Regions from separate parts of the Phyllobacterium sp. genome, predicted to be linked through region 2. Evidence: predicted binding sites of a transcription regulator. Region 2 holds the regulator's gene; each other region holds the start of a gene.

The links. Region 2 encodes PhoB, which activates phosphate uptake and scavenging genes when phosphate is short. Its sites were predicted from a motif close to TGTCATNNANCTGTCAT; they were not measured.
Region 1: AAAB35_RS28650 (UDP-2,3-diacylglucosamine diphosphatase) is a predicted target of PhoB. The motif match lies at 2,079-2,095, and genes of this name have one in related genera.
Region 3: AAAB35_RS16375 (DUF465 domain-containing protein) is a predicted target of PhoB. The motif match lies at 1,945-1,961, and genes of this name have one in related genera.

What each region holds. Positions count from the first base shown of each region.
Region 1 is NZ_JBBNAM010000438.1:5,427-9,556, forward strand. Features, by position in the region: gene AAAB35_RS28645 (NADP-dependent malic enzyme) at 1-1,931, opposite strand, end outside; gene AAAB35_RS28650 (UDP-2,3-diacylglucosamine diphosphatase) at 2,161-2,982, shown strand; gene AAAB35_RS28655 (glycosyltransferase family 1 protein) at 2,972-4,072, shown strand.
Region 2 is NZ_JBBNAM010000211.1:6,375-10,504, reverse strand. Features, by position in the region: gene pstB (phosphate ABC transporter ATP-binding protein PstB) at 1-688, shown strand, start outside; gene phoU (phosphate signaling complex protein PhoU) at 711-1,436, shown strand; gene phoB (phosphate regulon transcriptional regulator PhoB) at 1,454-2,140, shown strand; gene arsC (arsenate reductase (glutaredoxin)) at 2,238-2,660, shown strand; gene AAAB35_RS14500 (hypothetical protein) at 2,708-2,890, opposite strand; gene AAAB35_RS14495 (ATP-binding protein) at 3,081-4,130, opposite strand, start outside.
Region 3 is NZ_JBBNAM010000234.1:498-4,627, reverse strand. Features, by position in the region: gene AAAB35_RS16390 (5-(carboxyamino)imidazole ribonucleotide synthase) at 1-997, opposite strand, end outside; gene purE (5-(carboxyamino)imidazole ribonucleotide mutase) at 994-1,491, opposite strand; gene AAAB35_RS16380 (DUF465 domain-containing protein) at 1,594-1,797, opposite strand; gene AAAB35_RS16375 (DUF465 domain-containing protein) at 2,024-2,203, shown strand; gene AAAB35_RS16370 (metalloregulator ArsR/SmtB family transcription factor) at 2,320-2,583, opposite strand; gene AAAB35_RS16365 (MFS transporter) at 2,662-3,903, opposite strand; gene AAAB35_RS16360 (DUF1192 domain-containing protein) at 4,029-4,130, opposite strand, start outside.

The DNA.
Region 1 (4,130 bases), on a different contig from region 2:
AAATTCGAGTGCGATAGCAATGCCGCCTTGGGCTCGATGCCGAACCGGCTGATTTCGCTGGCGGCGAGTACCGTTTTCTCGGCAATTTCCTCTGCCGTCGGATCGATGCTCACATAGGTGTCGGTAAGGAACAGCACGCCGCGCTGCGAGATGAGGAGACTCAGAGCCGAGAAATTGCGGATGCCTTCGAGCTTGCCGATGATCTGGTCGACATTGCGCAGATGCCGTTCGAAGCGTCCTTCGAGGCCGCAAATCATGGCGTCGGCCTCGCCCCGCACAATGGCCAGCGCTGCGATCACGGTGCTGCTGGCGCGCACCATCGTACGGGCCACTTCCGGTGTGGTGCCGCGCCGGCCGGTCAGCTTCACCAGAAGGTCGACATAGTCGCGGTAGCGCGGATCGTCTTCGGGGTTGATGATGTCGAAGTCAGTGCCGACCTTGATCTTCAGGCCATAGCGCTTGAGACGAGTCTCGATCACCTGCGGGCGACCGATCAGGGTGGGCACGGCGATCCCTTCCTCAAGCACGACTTGCGCTGCGCGCAAGACGCGCTCGTCCTCGCCATCGGCATAGATCACGCGCTTCTTCTCCGCCGTTTTTGCTGCCGTGAAGATCGGCTTCATGATCAGGCCGGAGCGGAAGACGAAACGGTTGAGGCGGTCGAGATAGGCGTCGAAATCATCGATCGGCCGCTCGGCGACACCGGTCTCCATGGCCGCCTTGGCGACGGCTGGAGCGATCCGCAGGATGAGGCGCGGGTCGAATGGCGATGGAATGAGGTAATTTGGTCCGAAGGTCGGCGTCTCGCCCGAATAGGCGCGGGCCGCGACATCGGACGGCTCTTCGCGCGCCAGCGCCGCGATCGCCTTCACGGCGGCCATCTTCATTTCCTCGTTGATCGCCCTTGCACCGCAATCGAGGGCGCCGCGGAAAATATAGGGGAAGCAGAGAACGTTGTTAACCTGATTGGGGAAATCCGAGCGGCCGGTACAGATCATCGCGTCGGCGCGCGCCGCACGTGCCTCTTCCGGCATGATCTCGGGTGTCGGATTGGCAAGGGCCATGATCAGCGGGTTGGGCGCCATCTGCTTCAGAAGCTCGGGCTTCAGCACGCCGGCGGCGGAAAGGCCGAGGAAGACATCGGCGCCGCCAATGACATCGGCGAGGACGCGGGCGTCCGTCTTCTGTACATAGACCGATTTCCAGCGGTCCATCAGCGTATTGCGACCTTCATAAACAACGCCGTCGATATCGCAGACCCAGATGTTCCTGCGGTCGGCACCGAGCTTGACGAGAAGATTGAGGCAGGCGAGGGCAGCAGCACCGGCGCCTGATGCAACGATCTTGACCTTGGAAAGGTCCTTGCCGGCGAGTTCCATGCCATTGAGAATCGCGGCCGCAACGATGATGGCCGTGCCGTGCTGGTCGTCATGAAAGACCGGTATGTTCATCTTGGCGCGCAGCTGCTCCTCGACCTCGAAGCATTCCGGCGCCTTGATGTCCTCGAGGTTGATGCCGCCGAAAGTCGGTTCGAGCGCAGAGACGACGTCGACGATGCGGTTGATTTCGTTGGCATCGATCTCAATGTCGAAAACGTCGATATTGGCGAACTTCTTGAAGAGCACGGCCTTGCCTTCCATGACCGGCTTGGAGGCGAGGGGGCCGATATTGCCGAGGCCGAGCACGGCCGTTCCGTTGGAAATGACGGCGACGAGATTGGCGCGGCTCGTATAGTCGGCAGCAGTCGCCGGATCTTCGTGAATGGCGAGGCAGGGTGCTGCAACGCCGGGCGAGTAGGCGAGCGCAAGGTCGCGCTGGTTGCCGAGTGTCTTGGTGGCCTGGATTTCCAACTTACCCGGCTGCGGAAAGCGGTGATAGAACAGCGCGCTTTCGTCGAGGTCAGAGCTGCTGGGCGTTTTATCCTTGGCCATGGAGCGGGTCCTTCCGGAAATTGGTGCTGCACGTTCACAAATCGTCGATTCAGGCATTTCTAGCACGCTTGAATAACATCCAGACGCATAAATGAAGTCCATTTTGTTACAAGTGTTTATCGTGCGAAAACGCGTAGTTTTCCGCATCGTCATATGATTGTGACATGAATCGGGTTTGTGTCAGCGCAACCGGACGCCTTTGCGTCAGCGCTGAACGGAGATCAGCATCATGGTCGAGAACGAGGCCCGCAAGTTCCGCACACTTTTCTTATCCGATGTCCATCTCGGTTCGAAAGGTGCGAAAGCCAGCTTTCTTCTGGATTTCCTGAAATATCACGACGCCGATACGATCTATCTCGTCGGCGATATCGTTGATGGCTGGCGTCTGCGGCGCAACTGGCACTGGCCGCAGGAACACAACGATATCGTGCAGAAGCTCCTGCGCAAGAGCCGCAAGGGAGCCCGCATCCTCTATGTCGCCGGCAACCACGATGAGTTCCTGCGCGACTTCCAGGGCACCCACTTCGGCGGTATCGAGGTCATGGACCGGACGATGCACGAAACGGCGGATGGACGAAAATTCCTTGTCATTCACGGCGATCAATTCGATGTGGTCGTGCGCAACGCACGTCATATTGCCTATCTCGGCGACTGGGCCTATGACGCCGCCCTTGCAATCAACACCATCATGAACAAGGTGCGGCGCATGCTTGGCCTGCGCTACTGGTCGTTCTCGGCCTGGGCAAAGTTCCGTGTCAAGAAGGCCGTCAATTTCATCGGATCCTTCCAGACCGTCGTTTCTGATGAAGCGCGTCGCATTGGCGCGGATGGTGTGATTTGCGGCCATATCCATCACGCAACGATCGAACAGATCGACGGCATCGAATACATCAATACCGGCGACTGGGTCGAAAGCTGCACGGCCATCGTCGAGCACTATGACGGCCGCATGGAACTCTTGTCGTGGACGCATCTGATCGGGGAACAGGCTGGCTTTGCGCCTGTCATCCGCCTCGACGACAAGCGTCCAAAGGCGGCGAATGCGGCCTGAGGCAAGCGACCAGCCAAAACGGCTCATCATCGTTTCCGACGCCTGGCATCCCCAGGTCAATGGCGTCGTGCGAACTCTGACCAAACTGCGCGAGCAGATGGAGGCGCGCGGCTTCGAGGTGACGATCATCTCGCCAGCCGACTATCGCTCGGCGCCTTGTCCGACCTATCCGGAAATCCGTCTGGCGCTGACGCTTCCGCATGCGGTCAAGGCGCGGATCGAAGCCTTGCAGCCGGCCTTTGTTCATATCGCCACGGAAGGCCCGCTTGGCATCATGGCGCGGCGGGCCTGCCTCAAGAACAATTGGCGCTTTACCACCAGTTTTCATACCCGATTTCCGGAATATATGCGCGAGCGCCTGCCCGTACCGCTCGCCTGGTCCTATGCATTCCTGCGCCGCTTTCACAACGCCGCTGAATCCTGCCTCGTGCCGACGCAATCGATCAATGATGAACTGGTTGATCGCGGATTCACGACGCTCAAGGTGTGGACGCGCGGCGTCGATCGCAAGCTCTTCCGCCCCCAACCGCAGGTCGATCTCGAGTTGCCACGTCCGATCTTCCTTTGCGTAGGGCGCGTTGCGCCCGAAAAAAACCTCGAGGCGTTTCTGTCGCTGGATTTGCCGGGTACCAAACTCATCGTCGGCGATGGACCCGACCTGGCGGAGCTGAAGCGCAAATATCCAGGTGCCGCCTTTGCCGGTAAGAAGGAGGGTGAGGCGCTGGCACGATGCTATGCGGGCTCCGACGTGTTCGTCTTTCCAAGCCGCACCGATACCTTCGGGCTGGTGCTCCTCGAAGCGATTGCCTGCGGCGTGCCGGTCGCGGGCTATCCGGTTCCCGGCCCCAAGGATGTGATTGGCGTTTCCTGTGCCGGCGTTCTGTCCGAGGATTTGCGCGAGGCCGCACTGGGCGCGCTTGCCATGGGCAGCGTCGATCCCGATGCCAAGCTCAAAAGCTTCAGCTGGGAGGCCTGCGCCGATATTTTCGAGAGCGTGCTGACGACAATCGTCCCGTCCCGGGAAGCCGTGGCCGTCAAGAGGTCAAGGATCAAACGCGCCATGTCGGCCCGGCAGCCATCGGACATTTAGCGCACCAGTAAATATCTCCAGCATTTCTAGGCAGTTGCCGAATTTCGTGATAGGTGCG
Region 2 (4,130 bases):
CCTCGACGTGCCTGAAAAGATGGTCACGGCGCTGATTGGCCCCTCCGGCTGTGGCAAGTCGACATTCCTGCGCAGTCTCAACCGCATGAACGACACGATCGAAGGCTGCAAGATCGGCGGCAAGATCACGCTCGACGACGAGGATATCTATAATCCGAAGATCGACGTCGTTGAGTTGCGCGCCCGGGTCGGCATGGTGTTTCAGAAGCCAAATCCGTTCCCGAAGTCGATTTTCGAAAACGTTGCTTATGGCCCGCGCATTCATGGCCTTGCCAAGAATCGCCATGAACTTGATGAAATCGTTGAAAAAAGCCTGCGCCGCGCCAGCCTCTTCGAGGAGGTGAAGGATCGCCTGCACGAAGCGGGCACGGGCCTCTCGGGTGGTCAGCAGCAGCGCCTCTGCATTGCCCGCGCCATCGCAGTCAGCCCCGAAGTGATCCTGATGGACGAGCCGTGCTCCGCGCTTGATCCGATCGCCACCGCGAAGGTCGAGGAACTTATCGACGAACTGCGCGAAAACTACACGATTGTCATCGTTACTCACTCGATGCAGCAGGCGGCGCGTGTTTCGCAACGCACGGCCATGTTCCATCTCGGCAACCTGGTAGAGGTGGGAGATACGGAGATGATGTTCACAAGCCCCACCGAAAAGCGCACACAGGACTACATCACCGGACGCTTCGGCTGACGCAGGAACAAGGACCAAGAACATGACTGAGTTGCAGCACACTGTGCGCTCTTACGACGACGAACTGAAGTTCCTGACGCACAAGATCGCCGAGATGGGTGGGCATGCCGAGCGCATGGTCGAACAGGCGGTTGCCGCCATGGTCAATTCCGACAACGCTTTGGCGCAGCGCGTGATCTCCGATGATTTGATTCTTGATGCGGGCCAGCGCGAGATCGATGAAAAGGCGATTACCATTATCGGTAAGCGCCAACCGATGGCGATCGACCTGCGGGAAGTCATCGGCACGATCCGCATTTCGTCTGATCTTGAGCGCATCGGCGATCTCGGCAAGAACATCGCCAAGCGCGTTGTTGCAGTGACCGATACACGCCAGACGCTTTCCGTCTATCGGGGGCTGCAGACTATTGCCGAACTTGCCCTGACGCAGCTGAAGGACGTGCTAGACGCCTATGCGACGCGCTCTGTACAGCAGGTCAACATCGTACGCGAACGCGACGACGAGATCGATGCGCTCTATACCTCACTGTTCCGCGAACTCCTGACCTACATGATGGAAGACCCGCGCAACATTTCGGCCTGTACCCATCTTCTATTCTGCGCCAAGAACATCGAGCGCATTGGCGACCATGCCACGAATATTGCCGAGACCGTTTATTACATTGTGACCGGTTCGCAACTACCCGCGGAGCGGCCCAAGGAAGACCAAACCCACACCATCGTCGTGGACGAGACGACCGAGTCCTAATTAACTAAAGGCATGATATGGCAATAGCTCCCAAAATCACCGTTGTGGAGGACGAGGAAGCTCTAAGCGTCCTTCTCCGTTACAATCTTGAAGCTGAAGGCTATGTTGTCGAGACGATCGCACGCGGTGATGAAGCAGAAATTGCACTGCGTGAGAACGTGCCGGATCTCTTGATCCTCGACTGGATGCTGCCCGGCCTTTCGGGCATCGAGCTTTGCCGTCGTCTGCGGGCGAGGCGGGAGACCGAAATCCTGCCAATCATCATGCTCACGGCCCGCGGTGAGGAGAGCGAGCGCGTTCGCGGTCTCTCAACGGGTGCCGACGACTATATGGTGAAGCCGTTTTCCACACCTGAATTGCTGGCCCGCATCAAATCCATGCTGCGCCGCGTGAACCCGAGCCTGCTTTCGCATGTGCTGAGCTTCGGCGATCTCAAGCTCGACCGCGAACAGCACCGCGTCTTCCGCAAGGAGCGCGAGTTGAAGCTCGGCCCTACCGAATTCCGCCTGCTCGAATTTCTGATGCAGTCGCCTGGCCGGGTTTTCTCACGCGGCCAACTCCTCGACAATGTCTGGGGTGCCGACATCTATGTCGATGATCGCACTGTCGACGTCCATGTCGGCCGCCTGCGCAAGGCCATCAATATCGGACGTTCGGTTGATCCGATCCGCACAGTGCGCGGCGCCGGCTATTCGTTCGGCTGATCTTTGGGCCAACTCCGTTTAAAGGCGTCGCGCTTGTTGCGGAGCCTCTTTTATCGCCAGCGGCCGGAACGTTTGAGAATAGCGAGGGGTGCGCCTGATGACCGTTACCATCTATCACAATGCCAAGTGCGGCACCTCCCGCAACACGCTTGCCATGATCCGCAATGCAGGCATCGAACCGGTCATCGTTGACTATCTCAAGACACCGCCAAGCCGCGAAACCTTGAAGGAGCTGATCAGCCGGGCAGGGCTCACCGTCCGGGAAGCCGTTCGCGAGAAGGGCACGCCATATGCCGAACTCGGGCTCGATAACTCGGCCCTGACCGACGACGAACTGCTTGATGCAATGGTCGCCAATCCGATCCTTATCAATCGACCCTTCGTTGTTACTGAGAATGGGGTGCGCCTCTGCCGTCCTTCCGAAGTCGTTCTTGGGATTCTACCCGAGCCCCAGAAAGCTGCGTTCACCAAGGAGGATGGTGAAGTCGTGATTGACAGCAAAGGAAACCGGATCCCCTGAACAGGCTTGGTAGAGCGTGTTCGTGGAATGTCCCGACAATCGCGCCATCACACATCGCCACCCATCATTTTGAGCAGGATCTCCAATTCGCGGCAGTTAGCGATCGTTTCGATGAGCAGGCGCTCGCTGCACCCGCTCAACAGAATAATGAATTCTGTCTCGGTAATTCCGATGCGAGACAGTTTTTCACGCAGTTTACGCTGCGCGTTGCGGACGGCAGATCGGCTCATTGCTCATCTGGCTCCCCACTTCTCCCTTCATGACGGCATAAGAACCGTCCGGGGCGGCTTTATATGATCTCCCAACGTCCTATTGCATCACAGCCTGGCGCAAGATTCTATTTCGTCTTTCTTATGAACTTGCCCTACCACTCTTGGCTATGTTCAGGCCAATGAGGAAGGAAGGGTCCACCATGACCGATCAATAGGCCTGACGGTGTAGCGGCGGGTACTTGGACGATGTCGGATTGCTCGCGGCTGCATCAGAGTTTTTGGTCGGGATTGAGAAGCGGAACACAGCACCGCCGTCTGGGTGATTGGCGGCTTCAATCGTCCCGCCATGGGCGTTGACGATTGACTGGCAAATGGCCAGTCCGATCCCCAACCCACCCTCCTTTGTGGTGAAGAAGCCGTCGAAGATCTGCTCTATATGTTCGGTTGCGATGCCGATGCCGGTATCCCTGATCGAGAAGGCCACATGATCGCTCTCGTCCAAACTGGTTTCGAGATAAATCTCACGTCGCGTGTGGGGCGCCATCTTCATGGCCTGGATGCTGTTGACGATCAGGTTTACGATGATTTGCTGCAACTGAATTCGATCGCCGCGTATTAGCGGAAGGTTCGGCTCCAGCCTTAAATTGATGACGACGTTTTTGTCTTCGCTCTCGTGACGAAGAAAAACCAGGCATTGCCGCACGATGTCATTCAAACCGAGCAAAGCATAAGTCGGCGCACGATTGCGGGCCATGTCCTGGATCCGATCGATGATATCACTGGCGCGCTGCGCACTCTCGACGACACGAGAGGTCAGTTGATCTGCCTTTTCAAGATTGGGTCCGGCTTTCCTGAGATAACGCAGGCTGGTTTGCGCATTCATCAGAATGGCCGCTAGCGGCTGCTTTATCTCATGCGCTATTGACGTCGTCATTTCGCCCAGCGTGGAAAGTCGTGCAGCGTGGGAGAAGTCCGCCTCGATCTTTCGCAACTTCGCTTCTGCCTCGAGGTGTGCAGTATTGTCGATCATCATGAGTAACGTCGTGTCCAGACGTTCGCCCGGGACCGGAAAGGTCATCAGCAACAGCACGTCGATGAGTCGACCGTCGAAGGTTCTGACCTTCAATTCTTCGACGTGGTTTCGTATACCGGAAAAATGCGCGAGCATGACACGTCGCGCGGCACCCGGCGTGCCTGCAAACAGGTAGGCCACGGGGCCAATGAACTCCGAGCGTTCCTTTCCTCCGAAAAGCGCCAT
Region 3 (4,130 bases), on a different contig from region 2:
CACCGGTCTCCTTCAGGAGTTCCGGCACCCTGTCGATATCGTCGCCAATCAGATTTTCCATCACGCAATCGGAATGCCGCCGCGTATCGCCAAGCGGCAAACCGCTGATCGCGCGGATGTGCTGTTCGAATTGCGACACGGCACAGGCCGCCTCAGTCCAGTGGCCGGAATTGTGGACGCGCGGGGCAAATTCATTTGCGAGCAGGGTGCCATTGGCAAGGACGAAGAATTCGACACCAACGACGCCGACATAATTCAGGCCTTCGAGGAGCTTCCGCGCTGCATCGGCGGCAAGTCCGGCTATAGTCGACGAAACCGATACGGGCACCGTCGAGGTTGCGAGAATGCCATCCTTGTGAACGTTCTCGGCAATGTCATAAATCTTGATGTCGCCTTGCTGGTCGCGCGCGGCGATGACCGAGATCTCGCGGGTGAACTCGACCATGGCCTCGAGGATGGCGGGTACGGCGCCAATCGCGGCATATCCTGCCTTGGCGCTCTCGCCCTTGGTGCCGATGAATTTGACCTGGCCCTTGCCGTCATAGCCGAAGCGCCGCGTTTTCAATATGCCCTTGCCATCGAATGCCAACAGCGCAGCCTCGAGGTCGCCCTCGCTTTCGACGATACGCCATTGCGCCGTCGGGATGCCGACCTTGGCAAGGAAGCGCTTTTCTGCGACGCGATCCTGCGAGACCTTGAGGGCCTCCGGCGGCGGAAAGACGCTCTTCGATTCATTCAGCGCTTCCGCGGCGTCGACCGGTACATTCTCGAACTCATAGGTAATAACGTCGCTGAGTTCAGCGAGCTGTTCGAGCGCATTTGGCTCGTCATAGGCCGCGAGGATATGCTGGTTTGCAACCTGTCCGGCCGGACAATCGCCTTGAGGCTCAAGGATGACCGTTCTATAGCCCAGACGTGCTGCCGCCATCGCCAGCATGCGTCCGAGTTGTCCGCCGCCGATAATGCCTATTGTCGATCCTGGAGATATCATGCTCATGCCTCGTCAGACGGCCGCAGTGCGACCTTGTCGCTTTGCGCCTGCCGGAACTCGTCCAGCCGTGTGGCAAGCCCCGCATCGTTGAGAGCGAGAACTGCAGCCGCAAGCAATGCCGCATTCACCGCGCCGGCCCGCCCGATCGCCAGCGTACCGACCGGAATTCCCGCGGGCATCTGCACGATCGACAGCAGCGAGTCCTGGCCCGACAGGGCCTTCGATTCAACCGGAACGCCAAACACCGGCAGTGCAGTCATCGATGCCGCCATGCCCGGAAGATGTGCAGCACCGCCGGCCCCGGCAATGATGACCTTGAAACCCGCATCACGCGCGCCCTTGGCGAAGGCAACGAGCCTGTCCGGCGTCCTGTGTGCAGAGACGATACGATCGTCATGGGAAATGCCGAGCGCATCGAGCGTTTCGGCGGCGTGACGCATGGTGGCCCAGTCGGACTGGCTTCCCATGATGATAGCGACGTCAGCGCGTTTATCTGGCATTGAGCATCCTCTGAAAAACGAGGCGGTGGGAGTAGGTCGGATTAAAGGAAAAGGTTGCCCCCCGCAAGTAAACTCACGGGATCATGCCTGCACTTTATGCAATCAGGCGATTATGTCGGGGGTGATTTTATCTTCGAGCTCGATGAGCTTGTCTTTGATGATAAGTTTCTTCTTCTTCATACGCTGGATGCGAAGCTGGTCACAGCCCACCTGGATCATTGCTTGTATCGCGGCATCAAAGTCCATGTGTTCTTGTTTCAATCTTGCGACTGCCAATCGAATGTCAGCCTGATCCTGATCGGACATGCGGTGATTCCCGGTATATCTCTGTGATAGAAGCCAGTGCCTGGTTCTGGGCAAATCCGCCCTCACCAGCACGTCGCCATATCACATTTTACACCACAAGAAAATCCTACGAAACAAATTCGACAATTGCTCAAAGTGGTGGCAGACTGTCACGGCTCTGTCACAAACTTGCCGCCTGGCGAGTGGAGCATGTACGAGTTGGGCAACAAACCAAGGGAGAAGCTGGATGGCCATTGAGTCTCATCTTGAAACGCTTGAACGTAAGCATGGAGCGCTTGAAAAGCAGATTGCTGATGCGTTGTTAAGTCCCGCCTCCGACGACCTGATGATAAGCGACCTGAAACGTCGCAAGCTTATGCTGAAAGAGCAAATCGAAAGGCTGAAGTCAGCCGTTACCCACCATTAGATCACCTGAGAAAGGTACCTCGAAATTCCATCCGGCAGCTGACCCAGCGCCGCGGTGGCAGCGATAAAAAAGCCCGGCCCTCGCGTCACGCAGGGACCGGGTTTTTCTTTATCGTCTTACCCGCTCCAGAACTGATCGAGCCACAAATTCAGATGAAAGAATCCGCTATCGTCGACCGCGTAGATGCGGCGCGTGCCTTCGGATTTTACCTTGACCAGCCGCGCATCGAGTAACGCCTTCAAATGCTGTGAGACCGCGGGGCGCGAGATCGGCAGCCCGAGTGCCAGTGCGTTCACGGTTTTTGGTCCGCGGCGAAGCTCCTCGAGGAGGTAGCGGCGGTTGGGATCAGAAATTGCTGCAAAGGCATCCGTCTCGACCATGTAGGATAGTCATTTTAAACCGGCCGCATTGTCAACGGGTTTTGTAGTGCCGGATCGAAGCCCGCGCACTGCGACCCGCTACTCCGCAGGGCTTTCGGCGCGCGGATCGAGTCGAACGCTCTCCGGCGTTACCCGTTCGGCACCAGCCGTCTGGAAGTTGTCCCTGAATTCGATGGGCACTGGAGCGCGCATGCGGGAGCGGATAATAGCATGCGTCATGATCAAGACGTGAGCCAGCGCCGTGACAGCGAAAAGCGCTGCTGGCGATATGGTTTCCATGGCAAGAGCGCCCAGTATCGGACCGATCATCGTGCCGAAACCATAGAGCAGCAACAGACCGCTCGTGACCTTTACGAAATTCGCGGAGTCAGCGAAATCGTTCGCGTGAGCGACAGCGACAGGATAGAGCGCATAGGCGAGCCCGCCATAGATCGCCGTCATGATTAGAATGACGTAAGCGTTGTGCGGGGCGATCATGAAGATCAGGAGACCAATGAACGCCGCTGCCCCACCGACGATTGCAAGGACGTAGCGTCGGTCGGTGCGATCGGACATGCGTCCAACCGGAATCTGCATCAATGCGCCACCCATGACCGATGCGCTCATCATCAACGCAATCTCCGTCGTCGAAATTCCAGTCGAGGCGCCATAAACCGCGCCGAGCGTGCCGAATGCACCGTTGGCGACACCGATCAGAATACAGCCAAGAAAGGCGACGGGCGAATTTCGATACAGGGCCCTGAGATCGAGCTGTACCTCGGTCAACGGCTTCGGACTGCTGGCTGTCGAAATTGCCGTCGGAATCAGTGCGAGGCAGAAGAGAATGCCCGTTAGCATAAAGAACGTGCCCGAGCGCACATCGCCGAAGCCGATCATCATTTGCCCGACCGTGATCGATGCGAAGTTGACTACCATGTAGAGACCAAAAATCTGGCCGCGATTGGTATTCGTCGCCCTTTCATTCAGCCAGCTCTCGATGACCATGTAGGACCCCGCCATTGCAAAGCCCGTCAGTGCGCGCAGGACGATCCAGGCGGTCGGCTCGACGAGGATACCGGTCAAAAGGGCAACGATCGCCGCGATGGAGGCAAAGGCGCTGAAAGCCCGCACATGGCCAACCCGTCGCACCAGGCGCGGTGCAAGCAGGCAGGAGGTTATGAAGCCTCCCGCCCAGGCCGTTCCAAGGAGACCGAGCGACGACGTTGAAAAGCCCTCCGCACCGCCGCGTAGTGGCAGCAGCAGGCCGTGCAGGCCGGACGCCATGACAAGAAACGATGTGCCGCAGAGGAGCGCAAAAACCTGAATGAACGAACGAAACACGGCAAAACCTTGAATGAGAATGATGGGAGCACCCGACTCGTGAACTCCGCCGGCATAGAATTCGTTTCAAGGAGCAATACGGAAACTTGATGGCATCCTTATTGCGCTTGTCGAAATATCAGGCCTTACCGGAATAGCGCCTCGGCGGCGACCTTGCTGTCGCCCTTGCGTGAGCGTTCTTCTTCGAGGCGCTTGATTTCAGCGCGCAGCAGCGCGATCCGCTCGTC